DNA from 2 places in the Vibrio kasasachensis genome. Region 2 is predicted to be linked to the other one. Evidence: predicted binding sites of a transcription regulator. Region 2 holds the regulator's gene; the other holds the start of a gene.
The links. The regulator MetJ, encoded in region 2, represses methionine synthesis genes. The targets are predictions, from matches to a motif close to TTAGACNTNTANANGTCTAA.
Positions count from the first base shown of each region.

Region 1 (4,187 bases), on a different contig from region 2:
GTGCCAGTTTTACTTTTCATGGCATAAACCAAATCGCTCATGCCTCCGAATTGCTAACCATGTTACTGCCATTTTTACTTTCATCTTGTGCGATAGGTATTTGGCTTGGCGCGATACTACCAAGACGTGAACTGGTCACCCTATTAGTATTAATCAGCTCGATGCCGTTGGTATTTAGTGCCGGATTTATCTGGCCAACTGAATCTATCCCTTCAGTGATCGTATGGTGTGCCAACCTATTCCCGAGTACCGCTGGTATCCAAGGCTTTTTAGCGTTGAACCAAATGGGCGCAAGTTGGCAGCAAGTAGCGCCACACTATACACAATTATGGCTTCAGGCTATTGGATGGCTCCTGATTGCAACGTGGACGATTCAAAGACAAACAAAACGTAGTGTAGTGAATGGTTGAAACGAACCATTACTTCGTATCGCAATATAAGAGCTAGAACAAACCAGCTATCTTACAGCTCACTGAGATTTAAGATGGCTGGTACATTAATCCGTGGCTTTTTGATCACTTAATTACCACATCTAAGCCAAGAGACAGTAAGGTCCCTATCATTGTTGTCACCACCACTGATAGCAACGAACCAATCAACACATACTCTGTCATACTACGGTCGTCTGATTTATTCAAATCACCAAATCTAAATATAGACTTAGCGGCCAATACAAAACCCACCGCGGCATAACTCCCCAAGAGCGTAAACGTCAATATTAACACTCGCTCTAAGTAACCGATCAGCTCGCCACCAGCGATAAGACCATTCGTGCTAGTATTATCCTCTGTTCCAGATATTGGATACTTTCTTAAGACGCTGCCAATGACAATTGAAGTTGGCTTGAGAATGAGCAAGTAGCCAAAAACCACCATAATACCATCCGAGAACTTCTCATGCTGCAGAACGGCGCTAATCGTCACACCCTCTGTTATATAAAAAGCGATAACCGCTAATACTGATACATGTAATGCTTGGTCAATAACAAAGTAGGCGAACTGATCACCATTCGATACCGTTACCTTCCACAGATCGATCACAAAATGGCTGACCACGACAATAGCGACGAGATAAGAAGTTAAGCGCCAATCAATGCCTAACGCTATCGCAGCAACGAGTATCGCGAGACCGTGTAAAAGTGAGTGTAAATATAATTCAGGTGAACGGTAAGTGCCCTTTTGCTTTGCATCTACCCATCGATTGGGTTGAAGGTAAAAATCACAAATAATGTGCATCAACAGGAATAATATTAGAACACCGATAAAATCAACCATGCTTTAAACCCGCAATTTGTTTTATGAATCGCCAATTTAGCTCACTGACTAGCGCCCAACCAGAAGCTTTAAGTGATTTGCTCACCGTTGCAGCAGCAACATCGAGTTTTTCTGCTAACTCATTAACCGACAAACCTTCATTTGTTCGAAGCATCGGAAGCATCACTTCACATTGACGTGAGGTTAATTCCGTTATTTGTCTATCGAGGTACTTAATGAGTAAGTCAAAGTATTCGGTGAGTTCGGTACGGTCAGCATTAAAAAATAACCGACTGCCTTTCATGGTTTTTAACCCTCGCCCAGAAAGTACAAAGGCTTCACCCATTGATTCAGCGACCAATTCACGCAGTTCAGTATTAGAAGCTATCGCAAAGCTAATGCGGCTATCAAACTCTTTTCCAAGTGCTTTAATGCCAATCCGATAAATGAGGGTGTATCTCAGAGCACATTCAATATCATGCACCACGGTCTGAAACTCATCACCACGTTCAATACTATGCGCATTTAATGGATTGCTGTTAGTGATCCACTTTTGAATATCTTTAATTCGTTGAAGTAGTTGTTCAAATTGTTCAGAAGTTAGTTTTGTCGAGTTGACAATATCGCCGCTGATCACTGCGATGGGTTTATAGTTAGGCTCCATATCAAAGCTCCTTTTCGAACGCAGGCTTTAATTTAGCCAATTGTGGCTAATAATGCAAATTTAGCTAATTATGGCTAATAAATCAAAACTAGCCGTTTAGAGCTAAACGATATAACGAGCTTGTCGTGACCTTAGTTTGCTGCGACTAAATTCTACCTAGCCATAACATCCATTTGACTTCACTTCTAACAAACCTATTGACCAAATTATGTTAATTGATAATATGGACGTCTAGACTTCCGATTGTCTTTTGTTATTTAAATGGAGTTATTATGAAAAGCTATAAACAATTCACAACGTCACTTGTGGCATTAGCACTCGTATTCGGCATAACAGGATGTGGAAAAAAAGACGAATCGGTGATTAAAATTGGCGCTACGGTTGGTCCACACGCACAAGTTGTAGAGGCAGTTGCCAAAGAAGCGGCAAAGCAAGGAATCAACATTCAAGTGGTTGAGTTCTCAGACTATATCACCCCTAACGCCGCGCTAAGCGATGGAAGCATCGACCTGAATAGCTACCAGCACCAGCCATTTCTCGACAATTTTAACGACAATCACAACAGTGAGTTAGTCTCTATTGGTCGTTCGATTTTGATGCGCATGGGTGTTTACTCGAACAAGTACACGACGCTTGATGCTCTCCCTGAGCATGCTCGAATTGCGATTCCAAACGATCCAACCAATGGTGGTCGTGGGCTATTACTGCTAGAAGACGCCGGATTGATTTCGTTGAAAGAAAACGTTGGCTTTAGTGCTTCTTTGAAAGATATTGTCACCAACCCAAAGAATATTCAATTTGTCGAAGTCGATGCAGCTCAACTGCCACGCACACTTGATGATGTAGATGCTGCGGCAATTACTATGAACTACGTCATGTCTTCTGGGCTAGATCCTAAGAAACAAGGTATTTACTTGGAGCCAAAAGACGCGCCTTTAGCCGTAATGGTTGTTGCCTCACGAGCTGAAGAGAAAAACAAAGAAGTATTTGAAAAAATTGTCTCGATTTATCACTCTCAAGAGATTAACGACTTCTTAAACACCACCTTCAAAGGCACCATAGAAGCGGCAAATTAAGCACACAATTTACCTTCAATTTGGTATTGCTAGTAAGTTCATTAATCATTGTGAACATTGGTTTTTCTTTACGCTGTTCACAGTAGTAAAAGACCAAATCTCTTTTTTCGCTTAAGTCAGCGCGAGAGATATAAGCTTCAAATGCTAGGATATCGAGAGTTCTAGACAGTTACCCAGAGTTAGGTCTCAAGTAGAATACGGATCTTACTCTGAGTAACTGTGCATCATCTAGGCAATGTCACTCTACTAACAACCGCGCTTTGTGTTAATCACAACACGAGCTAGATGATGCTGAGCAACCATTAGTTTTACACTCCGAGTCATCACCGTTCATTAAACTTGCGAGGTATGTGTTTTTTAAGTAAAAGCCGCTGAAAGTAGATACAAAATCTTGTGGTACCGTTTTGTCGGCAAGACCTGACTTTATAAGAGCAGCTTGCCACCTTTGAACTTTTGGAAACTGATTCAACATATCAAACCCAGATTGATCTTTAATTACTGCAGCACGGTGTAGCAATGGAAGCCATGCAATATCAACATTAGATATATAATCTCCTTTGAAAAATAGTGATTCACCGAGCTTACTTTCTGCTTTTTCGAATGCCTTGGAGAGGTTTGCTAAACGCGTTTCAAATGTCTCTTTATCTTTACTTCCCATGGTCCCACATTGTGGCATGTAGTGTTTACTAGCTTGATATGACCATGCACGGTCTAAGGCTTTTTGTTCAGGTGAAACCTCTTCAATCGGCGCATATTTGTCATCCAAATATTCCACAATTGCATCTGATTCAAACAATACTGTGTCATTTTCAGTAACCAACACGGGTACTTGACCGTTCGGAGATATATCTAGAAACCATTGTGGTTTGTTACTTAACTCTATGTATTCGATTTCAAATGGTACATTCTTCGTTACAAGCGCACCCATTACACGTTGCACAAATGGGCAATTTTTAAAGCTAATCAGTTTAATCATTGTCTTTTTCCAAATTGGTTTATCGTTCCTACTTACACCTAATAAGACGAATCACATTTAAAAAAGACGAAAAATATTATTTTTTGTAGAAACTCTATTTCACGCTAAGCAGCAATATAGAGAATCCGCTTTGGAACCATTGAAAGTGCCTCGGGTGATTAGAAGGAATTTGCGTCAGGGGAAATGCATGCCGTTTAACTAGCAATAACAGTTGGTAC
Region 1 is NZ_JAKJTB010000012.1:54,892-59,078, reverse strand. It holds gene L4C38_RS09100 (ABC transporter permease) at 1-410, shown strand, start outside; gene L4C38_RS09095 (DUF3307 domain-containing protein) at 516-1,274, opposite strand; gene L4C38_RS09090 (hypothetical protein) at 1,267-1,917, opposite strand; gene L4C38_RS09085 (MetQ/NlpA family ABC transporter substrate-binding protein) at 2,190-2,993, shown strand; gene L4C38_RS09080 (glutathione S-transferase family protein) at 3,259-3,969, opposite strand.
Region 1: the regulator MetJ is predicted to act here: its motif matches at 2,141-2,160, upstream of L4C38_RS09085 (MetQ/NlpA family ABC transporter substrate-binding protein).

Region 2 (4,187 bases):
GCGAGCGTATCACCGAGTGGATATTGGTAGAATTGACTACACCACATCAGCAGTTGATAGATAGAATCAGACCACACTGGTTGTGTATCAAGCACCTGTTTTAAAGACTTAAGTTGGCTTTGCTTAAACGCGGACTGGTTGGTCAGTTCGGTAACAACACCGATCAGTGTTTTGGGACCAAATGGCACCGACACTCGTCCTCCAATTACCGGAAATAAATGGCTAGGGATTAGATAATCAAATTGCTTATCCAGTGGAACCGGCAAAGCTACTCGAGCAATGGTAGGACGCATAAAGTTTGGCTAAATACTGTTGAGTAATAAACACCGTCAAGTCTAAAGCAAAACGGAGAGCGATTCTATTTTCTCCCCAGTTTCCCCCACTCAAGCTCTAAAATTAGTACTTGTTGCTTGGCGGCACTCTACTGGTGAAAAAAGTAGCAGCTAATCGAGTAAATCAGTTGATCCTCAAGTACAGATTCATTATTATATTGCGCCTTAGCATATGGCTTGATGTTTATCACCAAGCGGTATGCGATATTTTTTATTAACTACGTGTGGTGTCCGGCTTAGAATCGGATAGCGACACGGCCTATTATTAAGGTTCTCCAATGAAAACTGGCATCCACCCAGAATACAAAGCTGTAAGCGCTACTTGTTCTTGCGGTAACTCTTTTGAGTTCAACTCTACTCTAGCTAAGGATTCTATCCACCTAGACGTATGTGACAAATGTCACCCATTCTACACTGGTAAGCAACGTATCGTTGATACAGGCGGCCGTGTTGATCGCTTCAACAAGCGTTTCGGTGCTCTATCTACTAGCAAGAAGTAATTTCTTCTCTAGACCGATTCTAAAAGGACGCTCAGGCGTCCTTTTTTATTACCCGTTTTTTGGGGAACCTTTACCAAAATGCGAGCAAACTGGTCTTATCAGCGATTAATATATCTATAATAACAATATCAATCGCAATCTTACCTATGCAGCTTGATTTGCTTCCACTAAAATAACTTCCGCTTAACAATTAACAACAATGAGAAACATCCCTTATGTCAGATGACCATACACAAGAATTGACCGCCGAAGAACTGTTTCGTCAGCAAGCTCTGGATTACCACGCCCTTCCTATCGCAGGAAAAATTTCTATCGAGCTAACAAAACCAGCAGAAACAGCCAAAGACCTTGCTCTAGCCTATAGCCCAGGTGTTGCGGAGCCAGTGCGAGAAATCGCACAAAATCCTGACAATGTTTATAAGTACACCTCAAAAGGCAATATGGTCGCGGTTATTTCTAACGGTACCGCTATTCTTGGTTTGGGTAATTTAGGTCCTCTGGCATCAAAACCTGTCATGGAAGGTAAGTCACTGCTGTTCAAACGCTTCGCAGGGCTTGATTCAATTGATATCGAAGTAAAGCACCGCACAATTGAAGAGTTTGTTGATACGGTAGCGAATATCGCAGATACCTTTGGTGGTATTAACCTTGAAGATATCAAAGCACCAGACTGTTTTGAGATTGAAAAACAGCTGATTGAACGTTGCGATGTACCCGTGTTTCATGATGACCAGCATGGCACCGCAATTGTCACGGCAGCAGGCATGCTCAATGCCATTGAACTGCAAGGTAAGAAGCTAGAAGAGGCCACTATCGTGTGCCTTGGCGCTGGAGCGGCGGCAGTAGCATGTATGGAATTGCTGATCAAATGTGGCGCAATGCGTGAGAAAATTTACATGCTTGATCGCAAAGGGGTTATTCATACTCGACGCGATGATCTTAATGAATATAAAAAGCTATTCGCCAACAATACCGACAAGCGCACACTCGAAGATGTGATTGAAGGCGCGGATATTTTCTTAGGTGTATCTGGACCTAACTTGATGCCACAACAGGCATTGACGCTAATGGCAGATAAGCCGATTGTCTTTGCTTGCTCTAACCCTGATCCTGAAATAAAACCTGAGTTGGCTCATCAAGTCCGTGATGACCTCATTATGGGTACAGGTCGCAGCGACTACCCTAACCAAGTCAATAACGTGCTTTGTTTTCCGTTTATTTTCCGCGGGGCGTTGGATGTGCGCGCCAGTGAGATTAATGACGAGATGAAACTGGCTGCGGTTGAAGCCATCCGCCAATTAGCAAAAGAGCCAGTACCGGCTGAAGTGCTCGTTGCCGCTGGGGCTGACAAGCTTGAATTTGGTCACGAATACATTATTCCTAAACCAATGGACCCTCGCCTACTGCCTAGAGTAGCAAAGGCAGTCGCGCAAGCAGCTGTTGATTCTGGTGTGGCACGAATCGAGATGCCTGAGAATTATATGGCATAGAGTTATACGACTTAATTCTCACGCCAATACATTTCAATTCCTAAGTATTAGCAGATCAAAAAACCGCAGACTCAAATATCTGCGGTTTTTTGTTTTCTGCTGGATTGGTGCTAGGCTCCAGCTTCTAACAATTAATCATCAAACGCTTCAAATTCAATGCCCATATCGGTCATCAACTGCTTCGCTTCTGTTGGAATATCATCAGGACGATCTTTACGTAAATCTTCATCCGTCGGCAGTGGTTGCCCTGTATAAGCATGTAAAAATGCTTCGCACAGTAACTCACTATTAGTTGCATGGCGTAAGTTATTAATCTGACGGCGTGTACGTTCATCAGTTAATACCTTTAATACTTTCAATGGAATTGAAACTGTAATCTTCTTTACTTGTTCGCTCTTCTTTCCATGTTCAGCATATGGGCTAATGTAATCGCCATTCCAGTCTGCCATTGCGCACCTTCGTTATTGTTAGTCATTAATTTATGCAAAGTGTAATTTTAGCGGCTTTTAAGGCTACAAGCAAAGACATATAGACGTCTGGATGTGTTGACGTCTTAAGTTAACAGCAGTAAAGTAGCGTGAATGGATTGTGAATGTATTGTATCAACAAGTATTGTGTAGATATAACGCATTCAAACTGACAAGTCACTATTGTTCGGAAGGAAACACTTATGAGCACCCGCAAGCCTGCTACTATCGCGGTCCGCACTGGCATCGAGTCGGATACCCAGCACCATGCTGTGGTTCCACCTATTTATCTTTCGACCAACTATGGTTTCCCAGCTTTTGGTGATGTCCCAAAATACGATTATACCCGATCAGGCAACCCAAATCGTGGCTTGTTGGAACAAACACTGTATGAGCTCGAAGGTGGAAAAGGGGCGATCATTACCAACTGTGGAACCTCCGCCCTCAACTTGTGGGTAACCACCTTTCTGGGACCTGATGATTTAATTGTCGCGCCGCATGACTGCTATGGCGGTACCTACCGTCTATTTAACACTCGTGCGCAGAAAGGAGATTTTAAGGTATTGTTTGTTGATCAATCTGATCCACAAGCCCTTACAGAGGCGTTGGCGCAAAAGCCCAAACTAGTACTAATTGAAACCCCATCTAACCCATTGGTACGCGTGGTAGATATCGAACACGTTTGCCAGCAAGCGCATCAAGTCGAAGCATTAGTGGCAGTCGACAATACCTTTTTGACACCCGTGTTCCAAAAGCCGCTAGAACTTGGCGCTGATTTTGTTATTCACTCCACGACAAAGTTTATTAACGGTCACTCTGATGTGATTGGCGGCGTGGTGATCACTAAAACCGAACAACACGCTGAAGAATTGGCATGGTGGGGCAATTGCATTGGTGCTACCGGCACACCGTTTGATAGTTATATGACTCTGCGCGGCTTACGAACTCTTGGAGCGCGAATGAGAGTACATGAAGAAAGTTCAGTCGACATTCTCGAGTATCTCAAATCCCACGCCTGCGTGGGCACAATTTACCATCCAAGCTTACCTCAACATCCTGGTCATGGCATCGCCACCAAACAGCAATCCGGCTTTGGTTCTATGCTGAGTTTTGAGTTTGCTGGCAATTTTGAACAACTAAAAAGCTTTGTTGGCGCACTTGAGTTATTTTCTTTGGCTGAATCTTTGGGTGGTGTTGAAAGTTTGATTTGCCACCCTGCATCCATGACGCATCGAGCAATGGGTGAAGCCGCTCTAGAAGAAGCGGGAATATCACAGCAATTACTGCGTCTATCCATCGGTTTGGAAGATGTACAAGACCTAATTTCCGATCTTGAGCAAGCCTTTAAATTGGCATTGGAGGAAAACTAAATGAGCGCTGAGAGACAGCTGCATAAAT
Region 2 is NZ_JAKJTB010000014.1:105,978-110,164, forward strand. It holds gene priA (primosomal protein N') at 1-293, opposite strand, end outside; gene rpmE (50S ribosomal protein L31) at 611-832, shown strand; gene L4C38_RS12370 (malic enzyme-like NAD(P)-binding protein) at 1,048-2,322, shown strand; gene metJ (met regulon transcriptional regulator MetJ) at 2,454-2,771, opposite strand; gene L4C38_RS12380 (O-succinylhomoserine (thiol)-lyase) at 2,993-4,159, shown strand; gene L4C38_RS12385 (bifunctional aspartate kinase/homoserine dehydrogenase II) at 4,160-4,187, shown strand, end outside.